Regions from separate parts of the Robertmurraya mesotrionivorans genome, predicted to be linked through region 2. Evidence: a T-box and tRNA genes for the amino acid it is inferred to sense, from the RefSeq annotation. Region 2 holds a T-box; the other holds one or more tRNA genes.

Region 1 (16,404 bases), on a different contig from region 2:
CCATACAAAGGCACACGGTGGTTTAGCATTCATTCGGGCACTCGCAGCCTTAAATACCTTAATCATAATCTCGTCGTGGAACTTATTTAGAGAATCTGAATTTGATATATACTCTGCAACATGAGTTTCTTTCCATAATTTTATTGATTCATATGAACTCAAATCCTACACGCCCTTTAAGTAGATAAGGAAAGCCCCATAAAATGAGGCTCTCCTTATTAATTATGAAGAAACTTTTTGATTTTCACTAGTTAAAAATACTTCTGGGTATCCGTAGCTACCATGTTCACTTACATCTAGACCCATAATTTCTTCTTCTTCAGTTACACGCAATCCTCCAAGTACTTTCTTTGCAATCACTAGGATGACAAATGAGACGACGAATGCATATAAACCTGATACACCAACACCCATTGCTTGAACTCCAAGTTGCTCTAAGCCACCGCCATAGAATAAACCAGGCTTACCAACTGTCGCTAATTCTGGTGTTGCAAAGAACCCTGTTGAAAGTGTTCCCCATACCCCAGCCGTACCATGTACAGATAAGGCAAAGATCGGGTCATCAATTTTACGTTTTTCAAAGAATCTCGCGCTATAGAATACTAGAATTCCAGCTACAAATCCGATCACAACCGCTGCCCACGTATCAACGAAAGCACATGATGCTGTAATAGCAACCAGACCTGCGAGTGCACCATTTAAAATAGTTGGAATATCTGATTTTCCTAATACAACCCAAGAAATAATTAGTGCTGCCACTGCACCAGCACCTGCAGCTAAGTTCGTATTAAGTGCTACAAATCCAAAGAATCCAGCATCAACTGAAACGGTACTACCAGCATTGAATCCAAACCAACCTACCCAAAGAATAAGAACACCTAATGCTGTGAATACTTGGTTATGTCCATAAATATTGTTTGCAGAGCCATCTTTGTTATATTTCCCAATACGAGGCTTTAATAGAATAGTAGCTGCTAGTGCCGCCATCGCTCCCGTTAAGTGAACAACTGTTGAACCAGCAAAGTCTTGCTTCCCATGTTCCGCTAACCAGCCACCGCCCCAGATCCAATGAGCAACGACCGGATAAACTAATGCTGAGAACAATACTGTAAAGATTAAATATACGGATAATTTTGCACGTTCAGCAAACCCACCAAGAGCAATTGTTATGGCAATTCCTGCGAATGCTAATTGGAATAAGAAGAATACTGAGGAATTAAGTGCTAAATCTAATTCTGCTCCACCATAGAAAAAGTTTGAAGCACCAACGAAGAAGTTAGCATTGTCACCAAAAATAAATCCAAAACCGACTGCCCAGAATACTAATGAAGCTAAACCGAATGTAAAAATGGTTTTACCAGCAATATGACCAGCGTTCTTCATTCGAGTGGAACCTGCTTCTAGCATGATAAATCCACCGATCATGAAGATAACTAACACTGCTGATACCATTACCCATAGACTGTTCATTAAGTAGTTTACATCCATTTTTCTTTTCCCCCTAAATATTAGTTGTGTAACTTTACTTAACATTATAATGTCATAAAATATAACATCAGTTCGATTAAGTTTATTTTATACGATATCTATAAAGAGTCAATATTATTTACAAACATTCTGAAAATACCATGTTAGATAATCTAACAAACCCTATGTGTAACCCCTTTCTTTATGGTTTGACAACAAAAAACACCATCTTCCACAAGGAAAACGGTGTTATTTCGTGCTTATTTCATCAACGAGCTTTTCAGCTACTCTGCGATAATGATTGCTAATATTAATTAATGAGGCGATAAGGAGAACATTCTTTAAATAAAGATTCTCTTCTTCAGTGGTATCTTCCATTTCTTCAATCACATCTTTCCAGTGTGACTTTACCTCTTCGTTAAAAGATGTAACATTTTTCATGGTCAAATTTAGGTAGGATGTATAGAATTTCTCTAAATCAAGATTACCTGATTGGATACCGTCGTTCAAACCAACTAATGTTGTCTTAATATCATTAATAGACAAGCCACCCTTAAGCTGGAATATGAGACTAATTAGTATAAGGTGCTCCTTTGAATACTTCTTATTTTTTATCGGAATGAACAATTTATCCTTTGCGTAATTGTTTATCATTGTTTTCGTTAATAATTTCTCATCTTTATTTCTTTTCTTATGATTAAATTTCTGATCAAATAATTGAATAACTTGATCCATATATAAATCAATTGCCGGGATATCATCCATTGTAATTTGTTGCTGCAATCCTAGCTCGTCAATAAGCTCGTCAAGATGTTTCATAATACTCTCCTTTTTTCTTCTATATACATTTCAATTTTACTTCACAATTCTGCATAAGTAAATGTTGACTAGTTGTTGTAATGTGTATACTATAATAAGTAGTTATAAAAACTACATGTAAAAAAAGGAGAGAAGCACATGCTTTCTTATATTAGAGAACCTATCAATGGTCTTACCCATTTGGCAGGAGCCATTCTTTCGTTTATCGCCCTCTTAGCGTTGGTGATTAAAGCTTCCATTACAACGAGCTCCGCTTTAGCAATTACATCAGTTATCATTTTTGGGTTAAGTATGATATTGCTTTATTCAGCATCAGCCACCTACCACATGGTTGTTGCAAAAGATTCGGTCATTGCTTTTCTGCGTAGGCTTGATCACTCAATGATTTTTATTCTCATTGCAGGGACGTATACTCCTTTTTGTTTAATTAGTCTGAATGGATTAACCGGTTGGTTACTGTTTTCTATTATCGTATTTGCTGCTCTTTGTGGTGTGTTATTTAAAATGATTTGGTTTAATTGCCCGCGTTGGTTATCAACAGTCATTTATATTGTGATGGGTTGGATGGTAATCTTTGTCGCTTCTCCTCTTGCAGATATTTTGAGCAACTCTGGTTTATTTCTGCTTGTTTTAGGAGGAATTTTTTATACAATTGGCGGTATTATTTACGGAGCGAAACCTAAATTTCTTCAATCACGTTTTATGGGGTTCCATGAGATTTTTCATATTTTCATCATGCTCGGATCGACTGCTCACTTCCTATGTGTGTATATGTATGTACTATAAATTAAAAAACAAGTCCCCAATTAATCTATTAATTAGGGACTTGTTTTTTCACTTTCAATAAATAAGTTTCACATTAATCACAATCGGTAATTACTACTCCTAAAGGTACAGAGACACCATTAAACGTGTTGAAAACTCGTGTATTTGTTTCATTAAATAATTCTAAATCAATGATGTCGTTCGCATCGTCAACAAATAAAGAAAATGTGTACGTACCAGGATCAATTCCTTCGCTACCTGCCTGTACTTGACCTGAACCAGTAACAAACATTACATTTTCTTGTCCTTCGCCTGGGCAGTTAATTGTAAAAAATTCATCCGCAACAAAAGTAAATTCAACAAAAGGATCCATTCCGTCAGTACTAGTAAAGGTAAACGTGAAATTTGTACCCTCAAGAGTACAGGAAGGGCAAATATTACTACTTGTTGATACATCACCTACTCTATTTTGTTGCTGGACCTGTACCGTTTGCCCCTCAGTCGAAAATCCAAAATCTGTTCTGCAATCACAAGGTGCTGAAGTAGTAGTGGTCGTTGTATCAGTCGTTGTGGTCGTTGTATCAGTTGTAGTGGTCGTTGTATCAGTCGTTGTATCAGTCGTTGTATCAGTCGTTGTTGTGGTGGTTGTTGTTGTTGTGGTGGTGGTTGTGGTTGTAGTTGATGTAGAAAGAAAATCGAGAATATTTTCGAATTTAAATTGAAGTAACATTTCTTTTTTAATGATAGTTTGCAACATTCTTTCCACTTCACGATTTACTTGTAATAACTCAGCAAGGCTTCCAGCAACAATATTCGGATTTACTAGATTTCCTTGATCATCCACAAGAGTACCGATTGCTCCCTGAAGCTTCTCAGCTTCAGTATTAATTAGGTGCGCTAAACCAAGCTCTTCAAATGCAATCGAAGCAAGAAGTAAGAGAATTACTTGTTCAGAATCAAGACCATCGATTGGATTAATACCTTCAGGAGGGATATTCGGAAAAGACATATTAAGATATACAACTCCTTTTCAATTTAATGTAACAATAATAAATTATTCAAGTTCCCGTAGTTTGTATAGACACTTATAGGTGTATATGACAATTTTAATAAATGTTCTTCCTTCTCTATACTTAATTTATTCCATCCTTGTAATATGGTTTGGACTTGTTTCATGTCAAACACACATTTTTCAAGCGTTTTAATATAACTTTTAAGCTTCGTCATTTTTTGAAAAACTTGTTGTTATGAATCTATTTATAGCGTGAAAAAGACCACGACCAATATAAAAAACACCCAATTGCTTAAAACAATTGGGTGTTTATATAATGACCTGTGAGGGACTTGAACCCCCGACCCCCACCCTGTCAAGGTGATGCTCTCCCAGCTGAGCTAACAGATCTCTTATAAAGTACATATTTTATTATACTTGATTTAAGAGAATTGTCAATATCATCCCTCATTTAACAGAAGTCTTTAATTTTCTTTTAAAATCCATTGCCACTCTGCTTTTCCACAAAATTTTCCCAACTTTCTTACTCTATAAGTCTATTGATTTTGTTTGAAAATAATTACTATACTTACCTTACAACCTCTTAAGGTTGAACCTTTAAGTCGGGAAGGAGTTCATACATGAAAAAAAGAACTTTAGGATCTGTGCTTATTAGCGCAGCAATGGGACTATCATTATTTGCAAGCGGTGCACTAGGTGCCCAGCAGGAAAGTGCTTCAAAGGATACTTATCGAGTGTACATCCAAGGACCTCAGAGCGAAAAGGTGAAAGCAAAACAAACGTACGGATCGCGCTGGGACTTTGAAAATGACGGGTTTACAACAACAGTAAACGAAAGTCAGTACAACGCTTTACTTAAAAACAAGAATCTTACTATTGAATTGGTTGAAGAGGTAAGCCTCGAAGATCGTACAGAAGCAAAAGCAAAGCCAGGAGTATCTGCACAAGCTCTTCCAAGTGACCAAACTCCTTGGGGAATTCAAGCAATCTATAATGATAGCTCTGTTCAAACAACATCCGGTGGTGCAGGAATTAAAGTTGCCGTTTTAGATACCGGTGTATACACAAGCCATATTGACTTAGCAGGTTCAGCTGAACAGTGTAAAGATTTTACACAAACAAAATCTCCTCTTGTTAACGGCTCTTGTAATGATAGAAACGGTCATGGAACCCATGTCGCTGGTACAGTATTAGCTCATGGTGGTAGTGACGGACTAGGAATTTATGGAGTGGCTCCTGAAGCTGACCTTTGGGCTTATAAGGTACTAAACGACCGTGGTTCAGGCTATTCCGATGACATTGCTGGAGCTATTCGACACGCAGCAGACGAGGCAACAAGAACAGGTTCAAAGGTTATTATCTCCATGTCCCTTGGTTCAAGCTCAAAAGATACCATGATTGCAACCGCAGTTGATTATGCTTACAGCAAAGGTTTATTGGTGGTTGCAGCTGCCGGCAATAGCGGTTCTGCAAGCAACACGATTGGTTACCCAGGTGCATTAGTAAATGCCGTTGCGGTGGCTGCGCTTGAAAACGTTCAACAAAATGGAACTTACCGTGTCGCTGATTTTTCATCAAGAGGCAATCCGAATACTGATGCTGATTTCGTTATTCAAGAGCGTGATGTTGAAGTATCAGCACCTGGTGCAGCAATAGAATCTACTTGGTATAACGGTGGATATAACACAATTAGTGGGACATCAATGGCTACTCCACATGTTTCTGGTTTAGCGGCGAAAATATGGGGGGCCAATCCTTCACTCTCACATACACAGCTTAGAAGTGAACTACAAAATCGTGCAAAATCGTACGATATTAACGGCGGAATTGGTGCGGCAGCTGGAGACGACTATGCTTCAGGATTTGGATTCCCTCGCGTAAGATAAAGCCAGGAAAAAAAACCATTCAGAATTCTCTGGATGGTTTTTTTACGTTCGAAATATCGTCCTTTTTTCCTGTATTCAAAAATATCTGAAAAATAGGTTTACATTTATGGTAACGGTGATAAAGTATAAGCATTAGGAGGTGATTTCGTTGCAATTTGGACCTTTAATTAAGTATTATCGGACTCAAAAAGGGCTTACCCAAAAGGAGCTTGCTAATGGAATTTGTTCCGTTTCCCATTTAAGCAAAATTGAAAATAACGGAAAGGAAGCAAATGATGAAACCATTTCTCTCCTGCTCGATCGATTACATATCAGCATAAATCGGGCCGAGGAACAGGAAAAAATTATCTGTGACTTATTAAATCGATTAAATGAAAAGATTTATTTTTACCAAAAAAACGAGGTTGAAGATATTATCAACCAGTTGAAGGATTATGACGCAATTATTCCGTTTACCTCTTACCTACATACATATGAGCTGTATAAGATGCGTTACCTATTGTTTCTCGGTAATGTAGATCAAGCTGACCACCAAAAGGAAATTCTTAATAAACTAAAGAAATCATTTTCCCAACATGAAATCTATTTATTTCATTATTGTATTACGGTACTGTATATATTAAAGGGACAATTTGAACAAGCGGATCAACAGTTTGACTCATTATTTCAAATCAGTCATGACTCTTCTTCGGGCGAATTCCTATATTATCGTTCAATGGTAAAGGCAGCCTTACAGCAATCCGGTCACGCCATTCACTTTGCAAAAGCAGCCCTCCAGTCCTATATGAATGAGCATAATTTTATTCGAATCCTTCATTGCTTAATGCTGTTAGGAATTAACTACACTCACTCTGGAATCTTCGAAGAAGCAAAAAGCTGTTTTCACCATTTAGAAAGAAATGCAACATTATTAAACGAAACGAATCTCCTACCACAAATTTATCATAATATCGGGCTTCTTTATAAAAAGCTTGAAGACCACGATAAAGCAATGTTGTATTTAAATAAAAGTCTTTCCTTACAATTATCACCTACCACACATTGTCTCGTCACACAGTACGTTAAAGGTCAAGTTGCTTTTAAGATGCATTTACATCAAGTTGCAAAAGAAGCCTTTACTATTACATTCACTCTCTCAGAAACTCTAAATAATAAAAAGTATTCCATTCTATCAAAATATTACCTCCTTGCATTGGAGAATCAATCAAAGTCAATCCAATACGTCATTTTAACCGTTATTCCATATTTAGAAAGCTCAAACGAAAATAAAGATGACTTACTCATGTTTTATCAATTACTTTCCAAGCATTATCATTCAACTGGTATGTTTGAGAAAGCAATATATTATTTGAATAAAACCATTTAGGAGGATATTATGAAAAAATTAATCTATTCCTTTGTTGTCATCGCTTTTATTCTTACATCTTCAACAGGTGCTACCTATGTTCTTTCAAGTTCTGATGCTCCACAGGGCCACCCAATTTTACCTCCAGTGAAAGAAGCATAAAAGTACGGCGGTCTGAGAAAATTCAGACCGCCGTTTTTTATATTCTATAAACAACTAAATAAAATAGATATTAATTTAAAATAATTATAAAAAAGTATTGATTTTCGAATGAGAAGTGTTATCATAATTATGTACTCTACTCGAACTTTCCAACTTTCTAATCTTCTAATAAAGAGGTTCTTTTATGAATAATGAATTTGATTTCGATAAACTTATCCCTTTTTTAAAAGAACGCGGACTACGGATTACACCACAAAGAATGCTAATATTAAGAACGATTGCATCCATCAAAGGTCATCCAACTGTAGATGACATACATTCACAACTCCCCTCTATTAGTATTGCAACCATCTACAATAACGTAAAAATGTTTGTGAAATTAAAAATATTAAATGAATTGCCCTATGGTAATGGTTTAAGCAAATATGAATTTCAAATGGAAGAACATTATCATGTGATATGTCATATATGTGGAATAATTGAAGATTTTAAATATCCACTATTAAGAGAAGTGGAAGATGTAGCTAACAAGTTAACTAAGTTTCGTGTTCATTCTCATCAGCTCGAGCTTTATGGAGTATGTAAAAATTGTAGTGAAAACAAAGAAGTTACTAATTAAAAAAGAAGGCGATTATTATGCATAACAGTGTATGCCCTAAGTGTCAAACTCCCATTAAATATTTGAAGCATAGTGTGATTTGTAAATGTGGAAGTAAGTTTAAAATCAGAAAAAATTAACCATTCCTTAAAACTGCAAAATATGTGCAGTTTTTTTATTTTTTAGTTTGTATGCCCTTCTCCCTTTTATCAAAAAATAGGTATGTATGTTGATGGAAAATGATGAAAGGCGGGAATGGAATGAAAAAAAACAACTCATCAAAAATTGCTGGTAAAACATTTGAGCCCTCTGATTACAACAGTGAAAACCAACTCGAAATGGGATTAGCCCAAACACATGAACAAGCAAGTGATGGTTATTACGAAGGGACGATCGACCAAGAACTAGAAAAGAATGACTGATTCAAAAAAGTGTGGATTTTTTTCCACACTTTTTTTCATTTATTGAATAAAGAACATTTGTTCGTATATAATAGGAATATCAACCTTAATTGTGAGGGATGCATATGCAGAGGGCTTTACTAAAAGCATTAAAAGAGGAGCAACCTATACAGATCATCTATCTTTCCGACAAACAAAAAATTACTCAACGAACAATCATTGTAAATGAAATCAATCCACATACGATCCGCGCTTATTGCTTTTTACGAAAGCAAAAGAGATTGTTTAAAATTAATAATATATTGTCTGTTTTCCCAATAAAACAAAAAGAGCCTAACATTGGCTAGGCTCTTTCAATAAATTACTTACCTATAGCTGTTGATGGCTCAGGTCGTTTTATGAATAATTGAAGTGCAACTAAAACGGCAAATGTCACCAAGCCAATGATGTCAGTAACCCCTTCTGGATAGATAAGAAGAATTCCACCAACAATACCAACAATTCGTTCCCACCAGAACAGCTTTCTCATCCAATATCCGATAACCCCCGCACCTATCGCCATCATACCTGCAAGTGCAGAGAAGATGACCCAGATAAGGTACGACCATGTTGTATCTATCATTAACAACTCTGGCGATAAAACAAACATATATGGAATGATAAATGCTGCAATGGCCAACTTCGCTGATTGTACACCTGTACGAATCGGCTCGCCTCCAGAAACACCCGCTGCTGCAAAAGCTGCTAATGCAACTGGAGGTGTAATGTCAGCAATGATTCCGAAATAAAACACAAATAAATGTGCCGACAAATCAGGTACACCAAGCAATATGATTGCTGGTGCAGCAATTGTAGACGTAATAACATAGTTAGCTGTTGTTGGTGATCCCATTCCTAGCACAATCGCTGCGAGCATGGTTAACATTAATGTTGGAATTAACGCTCCACCAGCAAGATCTAATAACCCATTAGCAAGCTTTAATCCAAGTCCTGTCTTTGTAACAACACCCACAATAATACCAGCAGCAGCAGTTGCCGCTGCCACTCCAAGCGCTGTTCTTGCACCATCAACAAGTGCTTCAATAATCCCTCTAATACCTACACGTGTTTCTTTATTAATAGCTCCTACAATAATTGCTACAAGGATGGAAAATAGTGCAGCTCTTGTTACTGTCATACCAGATGTCATTAACACAATAACTGCGATAATCGGTGTTAATAAATAGAACTTTTTAAGCACCTCTTTACGATTAGGCATTTCCTCATCTTTTAAGCCTCTTAGTCCAAGTCGCTTGGCTTCAAAGTGAGTCATAATCCATATTCCAGCAAAATATAATAAAGCTGGAATGGCAGCTGCTTTCGCAATCTCCCAATACGTTATTCCACCAATAAATTCTACCATTAAGAATGCAGCAGCACCCATGATTGGTGGCATTAATTGCCCACCTGTTGACGCCGCTGCCTCTACTGCACCAGCAAAGTCCTTTTTATAACCAAGTTTTTTCATCATAGGGATTGTAAATGAACCAGAGGTAACAACGTTAGCAACTGAGCTCCCACTAATTGTCCCTTGTAAAGCACTTGAGAAAATAGCCACCTTTGCAGGCCCACCAACTCTTTTTCCGGCAATTGATACTGCCAAGTCATTGAAATACTGCCCAACACCTGTTTTCACAAGGAAGGCACCAAAGAGTAAAAATAAGAAGATATACGTTGAAGAAACTCCTAAAGGTGTACCCAGGATTCCTTCTGTTGTATAGAACATCGTTTGAACAAGTCGTTCAAGTGATAGCCCTCGATGAGCTAAGAAGCTCGGCATATATGGTCCGTATACAGCATATGCAAGAAAAAGTCCTGCAATAATTGTTATTGGTAACCCCACTGCCCTTCTTGTTGCTTCAAGCACAAGAATAATGGCAAGAAGTCCAATATAGAAGTCCATATCAGTTAACATACCAACTCGTAATACCAACTCATCGATCATGAGAGGCCAATAGGCACCCACTGCAACTGAAGCTATTGCTAGTAATACATCATACCAAGCAACTTTATTTTTTTTCCCTTTCGTTTTTCTAGCAGGAAAAAGTAGAAATATAAGAGCTAGTGCAAATCCTAAATGAATAGAACGTTGCAATTGAGCAGTTAGAATACCAAAAATACCTGTATAAAGTTGAAATAATGAAAATGATAATAATCCGAGAAATACAATCCAACCAAATATTCCTGTTAGCTTTCTCGAACCAGCTTCCGGATCATATTTTTCTAAAAGCTCTTCTTGCTGTTCTTGTGACAGAGATTCGAATTTATCCGTCAATGAGATTCACTCCTTTCCATTGTTGATAAAGGTTCATCTTAGTTACCTTTATTCTTACCCAAGTACCTGGCTGTATATATTCGTTTAAAGGGTACTCTTTGTTTCCATATATTACTGTATGATTAGCACGAATCTTTCCAGTTCTTAAATCAAAGTATGGAAAAATTCGATTCATATTTTTTATATAATACTTTCCATTCTTTTGCTTAAAAACTTCACCTTTTGATGCATTTTCCGGCATCCCAATGGAAAAATCAGAGTATTCGAGTTCAAACTGCTTAATTTCTCCATTGCTATTAACTTGATAACTCTCAATTACGTCTGATAGGTGAATCGAGTGTGTATATTTTATTTTAAATTCCGGATGGTCACCGAGTGGAATATACACAAGAACCTTACCGGTGTTCTCTAACTGAAAAGTTAAAGCTTTTTTGTATGGAATAATTGATAAACAAATGATGAGTAACATACTGAGGAATAAACTTAGAAAGGACTTGCTTTTAATCACTTTCCCCATGGTAACACGTCCATTTTCTAATACATATTTATCTCTAAAAAGCGAAAATTGACCGACCAAAATAACCTTAATTGGTTATAAAAGCCGGCCGGTCACATTTTCACCAAACTACTTTATTATTCAGCTTTAATACCTTTTTCATCATAATACTTCTGCGCACCTGGATGGATGTCAATTCCTACACCATTTACAGCATTTTCAGCTGAGATCAATTTACCTTTGGCATGTGTCACTTTATCCAGGTTTTCAAAGATAGCCTTCGTAATATCATATACAACATCTTCAGAAAGGTCTGAACGAACAACTAACATTGCTTGAACAGCAACAGTTGCCACTTTATCAGTTAGTCCGTACGTACCAGCAGGAACTTCGTCCTCAACATAGTATGGATATGCTTCAATTAATTCTGCAATTTTATCAGCAGCAATTGGTACAATCACAATATCTTCTGTTGCAGATAACCCTTCCACTGCTCCTGTTGGTGTTCCAGCAGTAACGAATGCAGCATCAATTGTTCCATCTTGAATACCTGCAGTAGACTCATCAAATGATAGATCTTGCTTCTCGATATCATCAAATGATAAACCGTGGACCTCTAAAATTTGTTCTGCATTAGCAGCTGTACCTGAACCAGGAGCTCCTACAGAAACTTTTTTCCCTTTTAGGTCTTCAACAGAGCTGATACCTGACTTTGCAGTAGTAACAATTTGAATTGTTTCTGGATATAATGTTCCAATTGCTTGAACATTATCAACTGCATTTCCTTCAAACATTAATTTTCCGTCTTTAGCATATGAAGCAATATCAGTTTGTGAAAAGGCAATTTCTGCGTCACCAGCTTTAAGTGTGGTCATGTTCTCAGCAGAAGCACCTGATGTTTCAGCGTTTGTTTCAATACCAGTTGCATCCGAAATAATCGATGCAAATGATCCACCTAATGGATAGTATGTACCACCAGTCCCACCTGTTACGATACTAATGAACTTTGGTTTTTCAGCACCTGAATCACCGCTATCCTCAGCACCATTTCCCTCGTCATTGTTTGCTCCACAAGCAGCAAGCACAAGTGACAGTACCAACATCAGAACGGTTGAGAGAAGAAAACGTTTCTTTTTCAATGGAATTCCCCCTTTTATAAATTTCCAGTTTTTCGTATCAATTTTATCATAATCCTTCATCAGTTTGTCAAACAATTTGGTACAACTAGCATATCTGCTACAACTTTTCTATGATTCATTCTAATACACTCTATTTATTTATGTAATTTCTATACAGTATTTATACACAAGATAAAATAAATTTATTTACATACAATATTTGTGATAGAATTTTTAGTAGTACCTTTATATTCCAGTTAGGGGGAAATACTAAGTGAATATCCTAAAAGGAACGATCCAAGACTTATTATTTTACAGTTACGAACTTAAAGAAGAGATAAGCCTTTTGGTATATAAACCAGCCAATTTTTCACCTTTATATAAGTACCATCTCCTTGTTACAGCTGATGGGAAGGATTATTTCCAATTAGGTAGAATGGCAAGGCTTTGTGATGATCTACTTTCTGAAAGAGAAATAGAAAATCTTATTGTTGTTGGAGTTCCTTATCTTACGATTGAAGATCGCAGGGAAAAATATCATCCGACAGGTAATAAGCATGAAGCTTACATCCGCTTTTTGGCCCATGAGCTTATACCATTTTTGGATCAAAAGTTTCCAACCTTCCAAATGGGAATGGGACGGGCATTAATTGGTGATTCCTTAGGGGCTACTATTTCTCTACTCGCCGCTATAAAATATCCAAACACATTTGGAAAGGTCATTCTTCAATCCCCTTACATTAACAATAGCGTCTTTGAAAAAGTGGTTAATGAAAACACAACTAGCCTTCTCTCTATTTACCATAGCATTGGACAAAACGAGACGGCCGTAAAAATGACAAACGATAAGGTTTATGATTTTCTAACACCTAACCGAGAACTGAACAAATACTTAAAAAATCATTCTCTTTCCTATGTTTATAACGAATTTGATGGAGATCATACCTGGACATATTGGCAAGGAGACTTGAGAACGTCCCTAAAAGCGATGTTTGGCTCATAATACAAAGGGTATTTCGGACCATGTATGGGTATAATTATATAAATGATTTTGAAAATTTGTTATAATAATTAATATTCAACTCTTCTATATTACATAGCTTATCGGAGGTCATAAAATGAAATTTGGAATTGTTATTTTCCCTGGAAAAACACTTCAAGATTTAGCTAATTCTTACAGAAAGCGCTATGATCCTCATTATTCACTCATCCCACCACATATCACATTAAAAGCGCCATTTGAAGCTAGCGAGGATGAGGCAAAAACATTAGCTAACAAACTTGAAGATATCGCAAAAAGATTTTCTCCTTTACATATTCACATACCGAAATTTAGTTCTTTTCATCCCGTAAACAATGTTATTTATTATAAAGTAGAACCTTCTACCGAGATTACGGATCTTCATGAGGCGATTGATGCCCTTGGGTATGGAGAGGCTACAGAATATTCCTTTGTTCCTCATATAACGTTAGGACAAAGATTATCAGATGATGAGCATTCGGATGTTTTCGGATCATTAAAAATGCAGAAGATGAATCACGATGAATACGTTGATCGTTTCCATCTTTTATATCAATTAGAAAATGGCTCATGGACTGTTTTTGAGACATTCAGGCTTGGAAAGGAATAGATATTAGTGAATGTAGAAATCGTTACAACAAAAGAACAGCTCGAGGATGCCTTTAGTGTTCGAAGATTGGTATTTGTTGAAGAACAACAAGTACCGGAGGAAGAAGAGATTGACCAGTACGACGATGAATGCACTCACTTCGTACTTTATGATCAGGAAATGCCTATAGGTGCTGGTCGCTTTCGAAATTTAGATGGGATCGGAAAAGTGGAACGAATCTGTGTACTGTCTGGGACCAGAGGTACCGGAGCTGGAAAACTGATAATGGATAAAATTGAACAATATGCCAAACAAAATAAATATTCTGCATTAAAATTAAACGCTCAAACACAAGCCATTCCATTTTACAGTAAATTAGGATATGAAGTCATATCTGAAGAGTTTATGGATGCTGGTATTCCACATCGAACAATGAAGAAATATATATAAAAAAAATGCCTCATTAGTTGAGGCATTTTTTATATGCTTATGTCAAAGTATTTTCCTTTTCCTGTAATCTCATATATATGTGCTAACGCATCATTTGAAGGTTTTACTACTTTTCTTTCGTCTCTTTGAATCAATTTCTTAGAAAAAGAGGATTGCTGGTGCTGATTCCCCTCTGAAGTTCCACTTTTTATCGGAATCACTCTATTTACCGATTCATATTTATATGGATCTCTTGATGCTATTAAGTTTCTCTCTATATACTGATTTGATTGAAAATTAACTACTGGAGCAATATAGCCCATCTTCTTCACCTCTTTCATAAATCTCCCATGAGCTTTTGGAAAAATAAAACTTTTATTTTTTCTTCTTTATGTAGGAGTAATTGTTTTGTTATGATAGAGTTCGATTGAGTTTTTGATTTTAAGGGGTTAATTATGAAAATTGCTATGAAAAATAATGAAAAAGTTAATTTGGACATTTTAGATAGAGAGAACTATCAATTTGTATATGATGAAGCTAAAAAGGGAAAACTTCATTGTCCCATTTGTAAAGAACAGGTTCGTCTGTATTTAGGAATACAAGAGGAGCCCTATTTTTATCATATGCTACGGAAGCACTCAGATTGTAAAGATTTAGAGAGTGAATCCGCTGAAATGGGTAATGAACCTATCGAATATGTTGAACGAAATGGCTTCAAAATACCAGTAACACGTATGATTGTATCTCCAGCCAAACATCATACGTTTCAGCCATCAATACGTGTAAAAGCTTCTCCCTCCTTTCAACCAACCGTTCGGCAAGAATCAAACATAACCTCACATTATATAAAAAGATTATTCAACAACGGTTTCCAACTTGATGATCAACAAATAAAGGCAGTTACAACGGTAAACGGTTCTGTCCTAGTTGTTGCTGGTGCTGGTAGTGGTAAGACGAGAGTGTTGACTACAAGAGCTGCATATATGCTTTATGAGCTAAAAATAGATCCGAAATCAATTATGCTTGTTACGTTTACAGCGAAAGCAGCCACTGAAATGAAAGAAAGGCTTAACCAATATCCTCTCCTTTCACCTACAGACATCAATAGGCTGTTAACTGGTACATTTCATAGTATTTTTTATAGAATACTAGCTTACCATGAGCCAGAAAGATGGCATCCTTCTAAACTGATAAAAAAGGATTGGCAAAAGGACCAAATATTTAGAGAAGGTGGAAAAACAATTTCTCTTGATGAGAAGGAGTTTGCATACGATTTAGCTCTACAACAAATTGGATACTGGAAAAATACCTTTCTTCTTCCACAGGATGTACAAACAGCTAGTCGGTGGGAGGAGCAAGTATTGCATTTATATAAATATTATGAAACTGAAAAGGAAAAGAAGAACCTTTTTGACTTTGATGATATGCTCATCGGCTGCTATAAATATTTAACCGCTCATCCTGATGTTTTAGAAATGTACCAAAATCGGTTTCAATACTTTTTAATTGATGAGTTTCAAGATATTAACAAAGTTCAATATGAGCTGATTAAATTGCTATCTCGGAAAACTGAAAACTTATTTGCCGTAGGAGATGACGATCAATCTATTTATGCATTTCGAGGTAGTGACCCTAATTACCTTCTATCTTTTGAAAAAGATTTTCCAAATAGTAAAATGATTATCCTAAACGAAAATTACCGTTCCTCACATGAGATTATTTCAACTGCTAATCGGATCATTGAAAAGAATACAGCTCGGAGAAAAAAAACCATGCAAGCTCAATATCAACATTCTCTTTCACCTTTGTTGTTTTATCCTTTTGATGAAGAAGAGGAAGCAACCATGATTGTTCAGGATATAAATGAAAAACTACAAAACGGTTATGTTCCAAATGATATCGCCATTTTATACCGAACGAATACCGGGAGCCGAGCAGTTTTTGAAAGACTGGCAACAACTAGCTTTCCTTTTCGAATAGAT
Region 2 (16,404 bases):
TTCATGGACCAAACTCTGGAGCATTGCTTGAAATTGAAGTAACGGTTATTCCTACAAAAGAAAAAGGTTCCATAAACATAACAGGCATAGTTGAAGAAGAAAGCATAGGTGGTCAAGGAAAATCGATAAGAAGAAAAAGTATGGCAAAAGGTTCAATTGAGAATGTTATAACTGTACTTCGTTCGATGGGAGTCCCAGCTGATGAATTTGATATTCACGTCAACTTTCCAGGTGGAGTTCCGATTGATGGACCGTCTGCAGGGATTGCGATGGCAACAGGTATTTACTCAGCTATATACAAGCACCCAATTGACCATACGGTTGCTATGACGGGTGAAATCAGTATTCATGGAAATGTAAAGCCAATTGGCGGAGTATATCCAAAGGTAAAAGCTGCGAAAAAGGCTGGAGCTAGTAAAGTAATTATTCCTAAAGAGAATATCCAATCGATGCTTTACGAGATTAAGGATATTGAGATCATCCCAGTCAGCCATTTGTCTGAGGTGTTCGAACATGCACTATTAAAGGAATACGCAAATGAAGAAGTAATCACAGCATCCATGCAAATATCGAAAAAAGAAAGTATTTAGTGGAATGAAAAATAGAACTTCGGTTTGCAGTTTTGAGGAGCCGGAGTTTTTTGTTGGAAGCTAACGTTTTCGTGATAATTATGATAATTGCTTGTAATTAGACACTACAGGTTAAATACGATAGAATTGTACAAAGAATTCCTTTATAAAAGAGGGAAAGTTGCATTTGGAGGTGCAAGGTAATGGCGAAAAAGACAGAAATCATTGTCCCCCTCCTGCCACTTCGAGGTTTACTTGTTTATCCGACAATGGTTTTACACTTGGATGTCGGAAGAGAAAAATCAGTTCAAGCTCTCGAGAAGGCAATGGTAGATGACAGTTTAATCTTTTTAACAACACAGAAGGAGGTTTCGATTGACGAACCTCTTGAAGATGACTTGTATAAGATGGGAACACTTACGAAAGTCAAGCAAATGCTCAAGCTTCCAAACGGTACAATACGAGTACTTGTTGAAGGCTTAAAGCGAGCGGAGATTGTTACTTTTTTTGATGAAGACGATCACTATTCTGTTGAAATAAAAACATATGAGGACCCAGTTGAAAAAGATGCAGAATCACAAGCATTAATGCGAACGATGCTTGATTATTTTGAGCAGTACATAAAGATGTCTAAGAAAATCTCGGCAGAAACCTTCTCTACTGTCACGGATATTGAGGAACCGGGTAGAATGGCTGACATCATTTCCTCGCATCTTCCTTTAAAACTAAAGGAAAAGCAGGAGATTCTAGAAACAATCAATGTGAAGGAAAGAATTCAAAAGATCGTAGACATCATTCACAATGAAAAAGAAGTATTGAACCTAGAGAAAAAAATTGGCCAAAGAGTAAAAAAATCTATGGAGCGTACACAAAAGGAATATTACTTGCGCGAACAGATGAAGGCCATTCAAAAAGAACTAGGTGATAAAGAAGGTAAGACGGGAGAAGTGAGCGATCTTACTGAAAAAATCGAACAAGCTGGCATGCCGGAGCATGTAAAAGTAACAGCCATGAAGGAGCTAGAAAGATATGAAAAAGTTCCTTCGAGCTCTGCAGAAAGTGCCGTTATTCGTAACTATATCGAATGGCTTTTAGCGATTCCTTGGTCGAAGGCAACGGAAGATGACCTGGATATTCATAAGGCGGAAAAAGTATTAAATACTGACCACTACGGTCTAGAGAAAGTGAAGGAAAGGGTTCTTGAGTACTTAGCTGTTCAGCAAATGACTAACTCATTGAAAGGGCCAATTCTTTGTTTGGCAGGGCCTCCAGGGGTTGGGAAAACAAGCTTAGCCCGTTCGATTGCGACGTCATTAAATAGAAATTTTGTGAGAATTTCTCTTGGTGGAGTAAGAGATGAGTCTGAAATTAGAGGTCACAGACGTACGTATGTAGGGGCAATGCCTGGTAGAATCATCCAAGGGATGAAAAAAGCAGGAACGATCAACCCTGTCTTCCTACTCGATGAAATCGATAAGATGTCAAGTGATTTCCGTGGTGATCCATCGGCAGCCATGCTTGAGGTACTTGATCCAGAACAGAATCATAACTTCAGTGACCACTATATCGAGGAAACATATGACTTATCCAAAGTAATGTTTATTGCTACTGCAAATAATTTGTCAACCATTCCTGGTCCGCTTAGAGATCGGATGGAAATTATTACGATAGCTGGGTACACAGAGCTTGAAAAGATCCATATCGCAAAGGATCACTTGCTTCCAAAGCAAACAAAGGAGCATGGTTTAACGAAAGCTCAGTTGCAAATTCGAGAAGATGGCATTCAAAAAATCGTTCGTTACTACACTAGAGAAGCAGGAGTAAGAAGTCTAGAACGACAGTTAGCGACAATTTGCAGAAAAACAGCTAAGATTATTGTTTCAGGTGAAAAGAAAAAAGTCATCGTTTCTGAAAAAAATGTGGACGAATTTTTAGGAAAGCCAACTTTCCGTTATGGTCAAGCAGAACTTGAGGATCAAGTAGGCGTGGCTACTGGTCTTGCTTATACAACTGTCGGTGGAGATACCCTTCAAATTGAAGTGTCGTTGTCTCCGGGAAAAGGGAAGCTCATACTTACAGGGAAGCTTGGCGATGTCATGAAGGAATCCGCTCAAGCAGCATTTAGTTATATTCGTTCAAAAGCAGAGGAACTTGGAATTGATTCAGACTTTCATGAGAAAAATGATATCCATATCCATGTTCCAGAAGGAGCGGTTCCGAAGGATGGGCCTTCCGCCGGAATTACAATGGCAACGGCATTGGTCTCAGCTCTCACAGGGCGTGCCATCCGTAAAGAAGTTGGTATGACAGGTGAAATTACGTTGCGTGGTCGAGTACTACCAATTGGGGGCTTAAAGGAGAAATCTTTAAGTGCTCATCGAGCGGGTTTAACTAAAATCATTTGTCCAAAGGATAATGAAAGAGATATTGATGATATTCCTGAAAGTGTTCGTGAAGAATTACAGTTTGTTCTCGTGTCACATCTTGACCAAGTGTTAGAACATGCTTTGACTGGCGGTGCCGATAGATGAAAGTAACAAGCTCTGAAATCGTCATTAGTGCAGTTAAGCCAGATCAGTACCCAGTTGAACCAATTCCTGAATTTGCCTTAGCTGGTCGCTCCAATGTAGGGAAATCATCATTTATTAACAAAATGCTCAATCGAAAAGGATTAGCAAGAATTTCTTCAAAGCCTGGTAAAACACAAACACTGAACTTTTATATCGTTAATGAAGTCCTTCATTTTGTAGATGTACCAGGATATGGATATGCAAAGGTTTCAAAAAAGGAACGGGAAGCATGGGGGAAAATGCTTGAAACGTATTTAACGATGAGAGAGCAGCTTAAGGCCGTGTTATTAATTGTTGATTTACGTCACCCTCCAACGGCAGATGATATTATGATGTATGATTTCTTAAAGCATTACGAAATTCCATGCATCGTGATTGCCACAAAGGCTGATAAAATTTCTAAAACAAAAAGAGCACAGCATTTGAAAATCACAAAAGAAAAGCTCGAATTACACCCGCATGATACGATTATTCAGTTTTCTTCTGAAACAGGAGAAGGAAAAGATAAAGCGTGGGCAACCATTGAAAGCTATATGTAGAGTAAAACCGTCAGAACAAAGTGTCTGACGGTTTTTTGTGGTAGTTATTTTTTTCGGATAAAGAGTAAGTAAAAGCCAATTATCACCAACACTACCGGCCAAGACTTCCAAGCAATCGAAACCGTGTTTTCGAGGATACCAAGCCATGCGGTGATTTTATCGTAAAATAAAAGCAATAGTGCGAGTACAAGAAATAATATCCCTTGGAAGAGTCCCGATCGGACCTTTTGGTAACGTAGTAAGAATCCAAGGGCAATAATGAGGATAAACGTTCCAATATGATTTGGCCATAATTGAAAATGGTTGATGATATGGAAATGAAGACCAAAGCCTGTAAGAATGACACCAGGCAGGATGGCTTCGTAATCTTTTCCCCCATACCCTTGAGAGAGAAAGGAGATTCCAACGATGACCAGCAATGTTGGCCATGTGTAAAATTGTTGAAAAAGAGCGATGTTCGCCTGTTGTAAAAAGAAATAAACACCAAAACCAATAAGGATGATTCCAGGAAAGATTCGTTGATTTTTCATTAGCACCACTTCCAGTAAGGATTACTTGATAATCATTCTAATTTTTGTTACTGTACATATGGAGGCTTGTCGTAATATGACGAGCAAGCATTGATTACCAATTAATTATAATAGCATATTTGCATCACAGTTGATTAATTTTTGTTCACATTTTATTCAAATATGGTCATATTTCATTTAAATCTACAAAAATGGAACATGGTATAATTACTACTAACAAACATGCAAATATTCTGGGGGGTGTATTTCTGTATGCATATATTAGTGATCGGTCTTAATTATAAAACTGCCCCTGTTGAAATTCGTGAGCGTTTGACATTTAACCCTTCGCAGTTAGGGGAAGCAATGAACGCTCTTAAAGAAAAAAAGAGTGTGTTAGAGAATGTGATTGTCTCTACTTGTAACCGAACAGAAATCTATGCGGTTGTTGATCAACTACACACAGGCAGATATTATATAAAAGAATTTCTTTCAGAATGGTTTTCGATTGAGCAAAGCGAATTTTCACCATATTTATTTATATACGAACATGACGGTGCTATGGAACACTTATTTAGTGTAACATGCGGTTTGAACTCAATGGTATTAGGCGAGACACAAATTCTTGGTCAAGTTCGTACAAGCTTTTTATTAGCTCAGGAAAATGCAGCAGTTGGTACGGTTTTTAACCAGCTTTTCAAGCAAGCAGTAACCTTAGCTAAAAAAGCACATTCAGAGACAGATATTGGTGCGAATGCGGTATCAGTAAGTTATGCAGCGGTTGAACTAGCGAAGAAAATCTTTGGTTCCTTAAATAAAAAACATGTGTTAATTCTTGGTGCAGGTAAGATGGGAGAACTTGCCATACAGCATCTACATGCAAATGGAGCTAGCAAGGTAACTGTTATTAATCGCACGTATGAAAAGGCTCAGAATTTAGCTGAACGTTTCGAAGGTGAAGCTAAAACACTAGAAGAGCTTCAGTGTTCTTTAATTGATGCAGATATTTTAATAAGTTCAACAGGTGCAAAAGAATTTGTTATTACAAAGGATATGATGACTCAAGTAGAAAAGATGCGTAAAGGAAAGCCTTTATTCATGGTTGATATTGCGGTTCCACGTGACTTGGACCCAGCATTAGCTGAGCTTGAGAGTGTCTTCTTATATGATATAGATGATTTGGAGGGAATCGTTGAAGCGAACCTTCAAGAACGAAAGCGTGCAGCTGCACAAATTATGATGATGATTGAAGAAGAAATTGTTGACTTTAAACAATGGCTAAATTTACTAGGGGTTGTCCCTATTATTTCTGCTTTACGTGAAAAAGCACTTACGATTCAGTCCGGGACAATGAAGAGCTTAGAACGAAAGCTTCCTCATCTGTCTGAACGTGATTTTAAAGTATTAAATAAACATACGAAAAGTATTATTAATCAAATGCTAAAGGATCCAATTCTTCAAGCAAAGGAATTAGCCGCTCGAAAAGATTCAGAACAAGCGTTAGATTTGTTTGTGAAAATCTTTAATATTGATGAACTTGTAAAAGAGCAACAAGTTCTGAGAGAAGCGGAGCCAAATCGAGTGGTTGTAACAAACCCACAGCCTTCCTTTCAATCATAAAAGAGGAGAAGCGAATGTTTGACTACTATATGACGAGGCTGCATGAGCTGACCGTTGTCCTGTATGCTTTGAGCGTGCTCTTATATTTTATTGATTTCTTACATCATAACCGGAAGGCAAATCGTGTTGCCTTCTGGTTACTTGCATTTGTGTGGTTACTTCAAACGATGTTTTTATTTTTGTACATGTTAAAAACCGGCCGTTTCCCGGTGCTTACCATATTTGAAGGGCTCTATTTTTATGCATGGGTGTTAATTACTTTATCATTAGGAATCAATCGTTTACTTCGTGTTGATTTCATTGTGTTTTTTACAAATGTTTTAGGGTTTATTATTCTAGCTATCCATACGTTTGCACCAGTACAATTTGAATCTCACGTGATGGCCGAGCAGCTCATCTCGGAGCTTTTGTTGATTCATATAACACTTGCGATTCTTTCTTATGGAGCTTTTTCCCTTTCTTTTGTTTTCTCTTTTCTTTATTTGATTCAGTACAACTTACTAAAGAAAAAGAAGTGGGGAGCTAGGCTGTTAAGAATTACTGATTTATCTAAACTTGAGCATATGTCATATGTTTTAAATGTCATTGGTGTGCCTATGCTAATGCTAGCAGTCATATTAGGAATTCAATGGGCATACTTAAAAATTCCTGAGATGTTTTGGTTAGATGCAAAGGTCATTGGCTCTTTCGGTGTACTGATTGCATATAGCATTTATTTATACTTACGTGTTAGTAAGGAGCTGTATGGAAGGTCATTGGCTCTTTGGAATATTGCTTCATTCTTAATTGTTTTGATCAATTTCTTTTTAATAGGCAACTTATCATCCTTCCACTTTTGGTACACTTAAGGATACATACATAGGAGGTTTACATGCGGAAAATTATAGTTGGCTCCAGAAGAAGTAAGCTTGCACTTACACAAACAAACTGGGTCATTGACCAGTTGAAGAAATTAGACCCATCCTTTGAATTTGAGGTAAAAGAGATTGTTACGAAGGGGGATAAAATCCTAGATGTAACTTTATCTAAAGTTGGTGGAAAAGGGTTATTTGTTAAGGAAATTGAGCAGGCAATGCTTGATGAGGAAATAGATATGGCGGTACATAGTATGAAAGACATGCCAGCTGTCCTGCCGGAAGGTTTAGTGATTGGTTGTATTCCATTTCGTGAGGATCATCGAGATGCGCTAATCTCTAAAAATCACACGCCTATTAATGAATTAAAGCCTGGTTCTGTCGTTGGCACAAGCAGTCTTCGTCGCAGTGCACAGCTGCTTGCGATTAGACCAGACCTTGAAATAAAGTGGATACGAGGAAATATTGATACACGATTAGCCAAATTAGAAACGGGAGAATATGACGCAATCATACTAGCTGCTGCTGGCCTTTCCAGAATGGGGTGGGCAAGTGAGGTAGTATCAGAGTTTATTGATGATGAAGTATGTATCCCAGCAGTTGGTCAAGGTGCATTATCGATAGAGTGCCGAGAAAGTGATGAACAGCTACTTAACTTATTATCTCGTTTTACTTGTGTGAAAACCAAACAAGCAGTGACAGCCGAGAGAGCATTTCTTCAAAAGATGGAAGGCGGCTGTCAGGTCCCGATTGCAGGGTATGCAAAAGTTGAAGAGAACGGTGATATCTCTCTTACAGGGCTTGTCGCAACTCCAGATGGAAAAACCATCTTAAAGGAATCAGCAAGTGGACAAGATCCTGAAAAGCTAGGGGAGCAAGTGGCAGATGCGCTGATTTCTAACGGAGGTAAAGCGTTAATTGACGCGGTGAAAGTGGAGCTTGATAGTGAATGAGTGATGAATACTCTCTCAACGGAATGAAGGTTCTTGTTCCTAGAGGAAAAAAGCATGCAAAACCATTTTCAGATTTAGTCAAGAAATATGGGGGGATTCCAGTGGAAATCCCTCTTATTTCCTTTCGACCAGTTGCTTCTGCCAATCTGGCTATCCTCCTGCATAAAAAACTACATAAATATGATTGGATTATTTTTACTAGTAATGTGACTGTAGAAACATTCTTTGCTTTCAACATAAACCCGACCGCCCTCGATCACATACAGATTGCTGTTATTGGTGAAAAAACGGAGGAAGCCTTAGTGAGAAAAGGGGTAACAGTTGACTTTAAGCCAAAAGAATATGTGGCTGAAGCATTTGTTGAAGAATTCTCACCGAATATTAGCAAAGGGACGAATGTTCTAATTCCTAAAGGAAACTTAGCTAGGGAACTTATTTCTACCACCCTTGAAAAAAAGGGAGCCCATGTGGATGAACTAGTCATTTATGAAACGTTTTTTCCTGACAGCAGTCGGGACGCATTAGTGAAGGCGCTAACAGAAAAGCAGTTAGATATCATAAGTTTTACTAGCCCTTCGACAGTTGATCATTTTATGGCTGTTGTGAAAGAAATGAATTTATTATCGACTATTGATCATTGCCTGTTCATGTGTATTGGGCCTGTTACTCTTCAACGGGCTAATGCTCTAGGTTTACGCGTGGACGCCATGCCAAATACGTACACAATTGATCATATGCTACAAAGTATTATGAAAATAATAGGAAAGAGGGAGAACAAATGAATCAATCATTTTCTCGTCACCGTCGTTTACGATCTTCAGCAACATTACGCACAATGGTTCGTGAAAACCACTTACACCTTGAAGATTTGGTATATCCAATTTTTGTAGTAGAAGGTGAAAATATAAAAAATGCCATTCAATCTATGCCAGGAGTTTTTCAACTATCATTGGATCAATTAAAAATTGAAATGGATGAAGTTGTAGCACTTGGGATTACGTCCGTCCTTTTATTTGGAATCCCAAATGAAAAAGATGAGTGCGGTACGGGTGCTTTTCATGATCATGGAATTGTACAGGAAGCGACTCGAGTCATAAAAGAACAGCATCCTGATATCGTTGTTATTGCGGACACATGCTTATGTGAATACACTAGTCATGGGCACTGTGGAGTGATCGAAGATGGTAAAGTATTAAATGATCCATCACTGAAATTATTAGCGGATACAGCAGTTAGCCAAGCAAAAGCAGGAGCGGATATTATAGCTCCTTCAAATATGATGGACGGATTTGTTGCGGCCATAAGAGCAGGCTTAGATGAGGCAGGCTTTGAGGATATCCCTATTATGTCTTACGCTGTGAAATATGCTTCTTCTTTTTATGGACCATTTCGTGAAGCGGCTGAGAGCACACCTCAATTTGGAGACCGTAAAACTTATCAAATGGATCCAGCCAATCGAATGGAAGGCTTAAGAGAAGCAAGTTCAGATGTTCAGGAAGGAGCAGACTTCCTTATTGTGAAGCCTGGAATGCCATACTTGGATATTGTACGTGATATAAAAAATAATTTTCACCTGCCTGTAGTTGTCTATAATGTGAGTGGAGAGTATTCAATGGTTAAAGCTGCGGCTCAAAACGGGTGGATTGATGAAAAAAATATTGTAATGGAAATGCTAACCGGTATGAAAAGAGCAGGTGCTGACCTTATTATCACTTACCATGCCAAAGATGCAGCAAGATGGTTAAAAGAAAACTAATACTTGATGAAACGAGGGGTACTTATGCGCTCTTATTCTAAATCTATTGAAGCTTTTACTGAAGCAAAAACACTTATGCCTGGTGGAGTAAACAGTCCTGTTCGTGCGTTTAAATCGGTGAAAATGGATCCGATTTTTATGGAGAGAGGAAAAGGCTCGAAAATTTATGATATAGATGGAAACGAATATATTGACTATGTATTGTCTTGGGGACCATTAATCTTGGGTCATGCAAATGACCGTGTCGTTGAAGCGATTAAAAAGGTGGCAGAACTTGGTACAAGCTTTGGTGCTCCTAGTTTGATTGAAACGAAACTAGCTAAATTAGTAAAAGAAAGAGTGCCGTCTATTGAAATCGTTCGTATGGTTTCTTCAGGAACGGAAGCAACCATGAGTGCTTTGCGCTTAGCTCGTGGATATACAGGGAGAAATAAAATCTTAAAATTTGAAGGTTGTTACCATGGTCACGGTGATTCTCTGTTAATCAAAGCAGGATCTGGTGTGGCAACTTTAGGTCTTCCTGATAGCCCTGGTGTTCCAGAAGGGGTCGCAAAAAATACGATTACGGTTCCGTATAATGATTTGGAAAGTGTTCGCTATGCATTTGAGCAATTCGGCGATGATATTGCTGGAATCATAGTAGAGCCTGTTGCAGGAAATATGGGAGTTGTTTTACCGCAACCAGGATTTTTAGAGGGGCTTAGAGATATTACTACGCAATATGGAGCACTTTTAATATTTGATGAAGTAATGACAGGGTTTAGAGTTGGATACAACTGTGCGCAAGGATATTTTGGAATTACTCCTGATTTAACATGTCTTGGAAAAGTTATTGGTGGTGGGCTACCTGTTGGAGCCTACGGAGGAAGAGCAGAAATCATGGAGCAAATCGCACCAAGTGGCCCAATATACCAGGCTGGAACGCTTTCTGGTAATCCTCTTGCCATGACAGCAGGATTAGAAACACTAAGCCAGCTTACACCAGATCATTATGAGGAGTTTGCGCGTAAAGCAGCATTGCTTGAAGAGGGAATAAGAGCAGCAGCACAAAAACACGATATTCCTCACACCATCAACCGTGTGGGATCGATGGTCGGATTTTTCTTTACAAACGAAGCTGTTACAAACTACGAACAAGCCAAAACTTCAAATCTTGATTATTTCGCTACTTATTATCAAGAAATGGCGAATCAGGGTGTATTCTTACCACCTTCTCAATTTGAAGGAATGTTCCTTTCAACAGCTCATAGTAACGAGGATATCGAAAAAACAATCGAAGCCATCGAAATGGCCTTTTCAAAGCTAAGATAATTACAAGGAAAGAGACTCTAATGGGTCTCTTTTTTTATGTAAACACGCTCTTAGCGATTACTTTTATTCATAAAAATATTCACTAGTTCATAGAGTGATAATGACATAGTGATTAAACGTATAGGATATGAAGGGAGGAGTCGCTTTGTCTCAAGGTAACGAGTCGTGCTTGCGATTTTCATTAGAAGAATCGGTGTGGTTTCAAAAGGGACAGGAAGTAGAGGAGTTAGTTTCTATTTCACTTGACCCAAATATTACGATTCATGAAAACGAACAATATGTCACCATTCAAGGTGCATTAGAATTAACAGGGGAATATCAGCGTTACAATGATGGTTCTAACGAAGAGGAGGATTTGTTTACTGCTCCGAAGTTCGTTCATCATGTGGAGGAGAGGGAAGAGGGACTCTATGAGTTTTCACACCGTTTTCCGGTAGATATAACCATTCCTAATAACCGTATCCAAAGCATTGATGACATCCATGTTGAAGTGGAAAGCTTTGATTATCTTTTTCAAGAAAGAAGCTGTATGAAGCTAACTGCCGATTTAACGATTACGGGTCTTTATGGAGATCAGCAGCATAAACCGGCACATGAAGAAGCAGAAGTGGAAGAAGTTCAACTTGAGGTTGCTTACCGAGAAGCAACCGTTGATGAGGTAGAAGAAAATGTTGAAGGGTCTCATGAGCTTCGTACAGAAGAACAAGAGGAACCAACGATTTTGGAACATGAGTATGAACCATTCGCTGTGGAAGCGAGAAAATCAGCAGATGATACAGAGGAAAAAGTGGTTTCAATAAATAAAGCGGTTGAACTTTTTGAAGCACCACAACTTCCTGTAAACGAAGCGAAAGAGCCTGAAATTACTTTTTCAGCAGCTCGAAGTGAAGGACCCCAAGAGGTTGTAGAAGAAGTCGTTGAGGAGGCACCAGAGGTTGAGCTTCAGCCTTTACCAGAAGCCGAACTTCCGCCACAATCAGTGACAGAACTCCAACCAGAAGCAGAAGTAGAATCTTCTTCTTCACCTCCTCAGCCTAAGATTAAGAAAAAGAAATCTTCAAAAAAGGGGATGTCTTTAACCGAGTTTTTTGCTCGAAAAGAGGAGACGGAAGACTTAACAAAACTTCGTGTAGCCATCGTTCAAAGCGGAGAAACGGTTGAACAATTAGCGGCACGTTACGAAGTACCTGTACAACAATTACTTAAGGTAAACCATCTTGAGTTAAATCAAGATATATACGAAGGGCAAGTTCTTTATATACCTATTCCTATTGCTCATAAATAGAAGAACAACCATTGGGCAGGTGACAACTCCTGCCCTTGTTGTTTTTAATGGAAGGGTTGAGCCTCCTTGTCGAATGTTAATTATTTGCAGCAAATGGAGCCGGTGTTAAAAAATTACGGAGTTAAGCCACAATTTATTGAGAGATTTGGGAAAATCTTTCGTATTTATAGTGATAAAGGAGTATTTGCTCTAAAAAAGATAGCTCCTAAACACGGAACGGATTTTATTAGACATATCCAATATCTATATCAGAAAGGATACAACCGTATTGTCCCTGTTTATCCAACGGTTGATGGACGCTATGCGGTTTTGCATAATCAAGCGTTATATTACTTGATGCCATGGTTACCAAATGAGGAAAAAGAAAACAGGAATGAAAGAAATCAACAGCTTTTCCGGGAGCTAGCAAGGCTTCATACATTGTCGCTTCATGAAGTGACCATTGATCCTCAAGAAAAAGAAGAACATTATACTTCTCTTTCATCACTTTGGGAAAAAGAGACAGAATTTATTGAAGGCTATATTGAAGCATGTGAAGGAAAACAATATATGTCCCCTACCGAACTTTTGTTTTGCTTGTATTACAATGACATTCGTCAAGCACTAACGTATTCCAAAAACAAGCTAAAAGAATGGTTCGAGCTAACAAAGGAAGAAACGAAGGCCAGAGCGGTCTTGGTTCATGGTAAGATCTCTTCTGAGCATTTTCTCTATGATGATAGAGGATATGGATATTTTATTAATCTTGAAGGTAGCAGAGAAGGAGCTGCCATTCATGATATTTTACCTTTTTTATCAAGACTGTTAAATACCTTTCCAAAGCGTTGTGATGACTGTATAGACTGGTTATATGTGTATTTAAAGTACTTTCCATTAAAAGATGACGAAATGCTCTTATTATTAGCTTATTTTGCTCATCCCGGTCCTGTGTTAAGGGTGGTGGAAGAGTATTATAAATCAAAAGAAAGAAATGAAAGAAAGTTTGTTCAAAGCCTGCAGAAACAATTTTGGTTATTAAAAAATTCTGAATACGTCGTCATGCGTATAGAGGAAATTGAAAGACAAAAAAAACAAGCTGCAGCGGCAGCTCAAAGTAACGAGGGAGCCCAAAGTTAATGGGCTCCCTAAATAAATTCAAAGTGAAATGCAATAGCTAGAGCAATGAGTATGGCTAGAAACAATACATCAAATGTTGTTGGAAGAAAGATGGTTCGAATTCCTTGAAAGATACAAAAAGGGATAATGAATTGTCTGCATACTCCTCTCACAGTCCTTAACCATGGTGGCAATGTATAAGGATTATACCTTCTTTTCACACCAATCCCTCCTAAGTTCATAATGTAATACCATAGAGGCTAGTAAAAAAATGCTTCTTCCATTACTCTATGTATGGTTATAAAAAAATATGGGTATCCTTATTGACGTTAACGTACTTTTTTATGTAGTATATGGAGTATAAAATGAAGGTTCATATCTTTAGTCTTACATAATTGAATACAGAAATCTGCTTTGAAAGGGAAGAGTAGGTTGGTTACTCGCTTTAAGAGAGGAAAACTCGTGTCTGAAAGGTTTTCTAAGCGTTCCAATTGAAGGTCGCCCTTGAGCATCTTTTACGAACAGCAATGCTTTGTAGTGAAAGACGGGAAGTCCGTTATCTATTTTAAGAGCCAATCATGGTTTATTTATTGATTGGAAAAAAGGTGGTACCGCGAAGCAAACTCCATTCGTCCTTTTTAGACGATTGGAGTTTTTTTGTATTTAGCTTAGGAGGGAACAAAATGGAAACAAATGAATTAACAATGCCAACCAAATACGACCCAAATACGATTGAACGTGGTCGATACGAATGGTGGCTAAAGGGAAAATACTTTCAAGCACTTAATGACCAAGAGAAAGAGCCATATACAATCGTTATTCCGCCACCAAACGTAACAGGAAAGCTACACTTAGGGCATGCTTGGGATACCACCTTGCAAGATATTCTTACGAGAATGAAACGTATGCAAGGGTATGATGTATTGTGGTTGCCAGGAATGGACCATGCTGGTATTGCAACACAAGCAAAGGTGGAAGAAAAGCTCCGTGCCGAAGGAAAAAGCCGATATGATCTTGGTCGTGAGGCATTTGTGGAAGAAACTTGGAAGTGGAAAGAAGAGTATGCGAGTCATATACGTGAGCAGTGGTCAAAGCTGGGTCTAGGTCTTGACTACAGCAGAGAGCGTTTTACGCTGGATGAAGGATTGTCGAAAGCAGTAAGAGAGGTTTTCGTTTCATTATATAAAAAGGGACTTATCTATCGAGGAGAGTATATAATCAACTGGGATCCAGCAACAAAAACAGCGCTTTCTGATATTGAAGTTATTTATAAGGATGTTCAAGGTGCTTTCTATCATATGAAGTATCCTTTAAGTGACGGCTCAGGATTCATTGAAGTGGCAACTACAAGACCAGAAACCATGCTTGGAGACACGGCAGTTGCTGTTCACCCTGAGGATGATAGATATAAGGACTTGATTGGGAAGACAGTTATTTTGCCGATTGTTGGTCGTGAGATCCCAATCGTTGGTGACGACTACGTAGATATGGAATTTGGTTCAGGCGCAGTGAAAATAACTCCGGCACATGACCCGAATGACTTTGAAATTGGAAATAGACATAATCTTGAACGCGTACTAGTAATGAACGAAGATGGCACGATGAATGCGAATGCCGGTAAGTACCAAGGGCTGGACCGCTTCGAGTGTCGTAAGCAAATCGTTAAGGATCTTCAAGCAGATGACGTATTATTTAAAATTGAAGAGCATATGCACTCAGTTGGGCACTCAGAAAGAAGTGGTGCAGTAGTTGAGCCATATTTATCAACACAGTGGTTCGTTAAAATGCAACCTTTAGCAGATGAAGCAATCGCCTTACAAAAGAAAGAAGAAAAAGTGAATTTTGTTCCTGACCGATTTGAGAACACGTACCTGCGCTGGATGGAAAACATTCGTGACTGGTGTATTTCTCGTCAGCTTTGGTGGGGCCACCGTATTCCAGCGTGGTATCACAAACAAACAGGAGAGGTACATGTTGATCATGAGCCTCCTGCAGATATTGAAAACTGGGAACAGGATAAGGACGTATTAGATACATGGTTCAGTTCTGCTCTTTGGCCGTTTTCGACCATGGGCTGGCCAGATATCGAATCAAGTGATTACAAGCGTTACTATCCAACCGATTGTCTTGTAACTGGTTACGATATCATCTTTTTCTGGGTATCAAGAATGATCTTCCAAGGCTTGGAATTCACAGGAGAACGTCCATTTAAGGATGTCCTTATCCACGGACTTGTTCGAGATGCTGAAGGGCGTAAAATGAGTAAGTCACTTGGAAACGGTGTTGATCCGATGGAAGTAATTGATAAGTATGGCGCAGACTCATTGCGTTATTTCTTATCAACAGGAAGCTCTCCAGGGCAAGATTTACGTTATAGCACGGAAAAGGTAGAAGCAACTTGGAACTTTGCTAATAAAATCTGGAATGCCTCACGCTTTGCGTTAATGAATATGGACGGATTAACGTATGAACAAATTGACTTAAGTGGTGAAAAGTCTGTAGCGGATAAATGGATTTTAACTAGACTGAATGAAACCATTGAAACCGTAACAAGACTATCAGATCGATATGAATTTGGTGAGGTTGGTCGTGTTCTATACAATTTCATTTGGGATGACTTCTGTGATTGGTATATCGAAATGGCGAAGCTTCCACTTTATGGTGAGGATGAAGCAGCAAAGTTAACAACAAGATCTATATTAGCTTATGTTCTTGATCAAACGATGAGACTTCTACACCCATTCATGCCGTTTATTACAGAGGAAATTTGGCAGAACCTTCCTCATAAAGGAGAGTCAATTACGGTTGCACCATGGCCTGTAGTAAATGAGGAGTTAACTGATCATCAAGCTGCTTCCGATATGAAGCTATTGGTTGAGATTATCCGTTCTGTTCGAAATATCCGTGCAGAAGTAAATACTCCGCTAAGCAAAAAGATTAACATGATTGTAAAGGGTAAAGACGACAATATCTCTGCTGTGTTGGAAAAGAACCGTGCGTATATTGAGCGTTTCTGTAATCCTGAAGAATTAGTCATTGGAACGGTAGTTGATGAGCCAGAGAAGGCGATGACAGCTGTTGTAACAGGAGCAGAAATTATTCTTCCACTAGCTGGACTGCTAAATATAGAGGAAGAAATTGCTCGACTAGGAAAGGAATACGCAAAGCTTACCCAAGAGGTAGAACGTGTTCAAAAGAAACTCAGCAATGAAGGCTTTGTGAAGAAGGCGCCTGAGAAAGTAATTAATGAAGAGCGTGCAAAAGAGAAAGACTACATGGAAAAACGAACGCTAGTAGAAACGCGTTTAAATGAATTAAAAGGACTGTAATATTTAGTAGGACG

Evidence for each region. A T-box is a leader RNA that pairs with one kind of tRNA and senses whether it is charged. The one in region 2 lies ahead of ACRX5O_RS01240 (valine--tRNA ligase), so its partner is inferred to be a tRNA-Val.
Region 1: it has a tRNA-Val gene. The T-box ahead of ACRX5O_RS01240 (valine--tRNA ligase) is inferred to sense a tRNA for this amino acid. The anticodon was not compared.

Annotation. Positions count from the first base shown of each region.
Region 1 covers NZ_JBPCCH010000007.1:70,756-87,159, reverse strand. Annotated here, with positions in the region: gene ACRX5O_RS13200 (DUF294 nucleotidyltransferase-like domain-containing protein) at 1-162, opposite strand, end outside; gene ACRX5O_RS13195 (ammonium transporter) at 223-1,488, opposite strand; gene ACRX5O_RS13190 (DUF1836 domain-containing protein) at 1,717-2,286, opposite strand; gene trhA (PAQR family membrane homeostasis protein TrhA) at 2,425-3,072, shown strand; gene ACRX5O_RS13180 (alpha-helical endospore appendage domain-containing protein) at 3,146-4,060, opposite strand; tRNA gene ACRX5O_RS13175 (tRNA-Val) at 4,381-4,453, opposite strand; gene ACRX5O_RS13170 (S8 family serine peptidase) at 4,684-5,949, shown strand; gene ACRX5O_RS13165 (helix-turn-helix domain-containing protein) at 6,098-7,315, shown strand; gene ACRX5O_RS13160 (hypothetical protein) at 7,325-7,456, shown strand; gene ACRX5O_RS13155 (Fur family transcriptional regulator) at 7,641-8,075, shown strand; partial or broken gene ACRX5O_RS13150 (YozQ family protein) at 8,318-8,476, shown strand; gene ACRX5O_RS13145 (hypothetical protein) at 8,581-8,802, shown strand; gene ACRX5O_RS13140 (TRAP transporter permease) at 8,817-10,769, opposite strand; gene ACRX5O_RS13135 (DUF1850 domain-containing protein) at 10,759-11,286, opposite strand; gene ACRX5O_RS13130 (TAXI family TRAP transporter solute-binding subunit) at 11,403-12,404, opposite strand; gene ACRX5O_RS13125 (alpha/beta hydrolase) at 12,664-13,386, shown strand; gene ACRX5O_RS13120 (YjcG family protein) at 13,502-14,014, shown strand; gene ACRX5O_RS13115 (GNAT family N-acetyltransferase) at 14,021-14,443, shown strand; gene ACRX5O_RS13110 (hypothetical protein) at 14,473-14,745, opposite strand; gene ACRX5O_RS13105 (UvrD-helicase domain-containing protein) at 14,878-16,404, shown strand, end outside.
Region 2 covers NZ_JBPCCH010000001.1:239,091-255,494, forward strand. Annotated here, with positions in the region: gene lonB (ATP-dependent protease LonB) at 1-590, shown strand, start outside; gene lon (endopeptidase La) at 773-3,100, shown strand; gene yihA (ribosome biogenesis GTP-binding protein YihA/YsxC) at 3,097-3,678, shown strand; gene ACRX5O_RS01190 (LiaI-LiaF-like domain-containing protein) at 3,723-4,208, opposite strand; gene hemA (glutamyl-tRNA reductase) at 4,461-5,807, shown strand; gene ACRX5O_RS01200 (cytochrome C assembly family protein) at 5,822-6,655, shown strand; gene hemC (hydroxymethylbilane synthase) at 6,679-7,614, shown strand; gene ACRX5O_RS01210 (uroporphyrinogen-III synthase) at 7,611-8,396, shown strand; gene hemB (porphobilinogen synthase) at 8,393-9,370, shown strand; gene hemL (glutamate-1-semialdehyde 2,1-aminomutase) at 9,395-10,681, shown strand; gene spoVID (stage VI sporulation protein D) at 10,827-11,966, shown strand; gene ysxE (spore coat protein YsxE) at 12,033-13,082, shown strand; gene ACRX5O_RS01235 (YszA family small membrane protein) at 13,091-13,282, opposite strand; T-box leader at 13,467-13,701, shown strand; gene ACRX5O_RS01240 (valine--tRNA ligase) at 13,745-16,390, shown strand.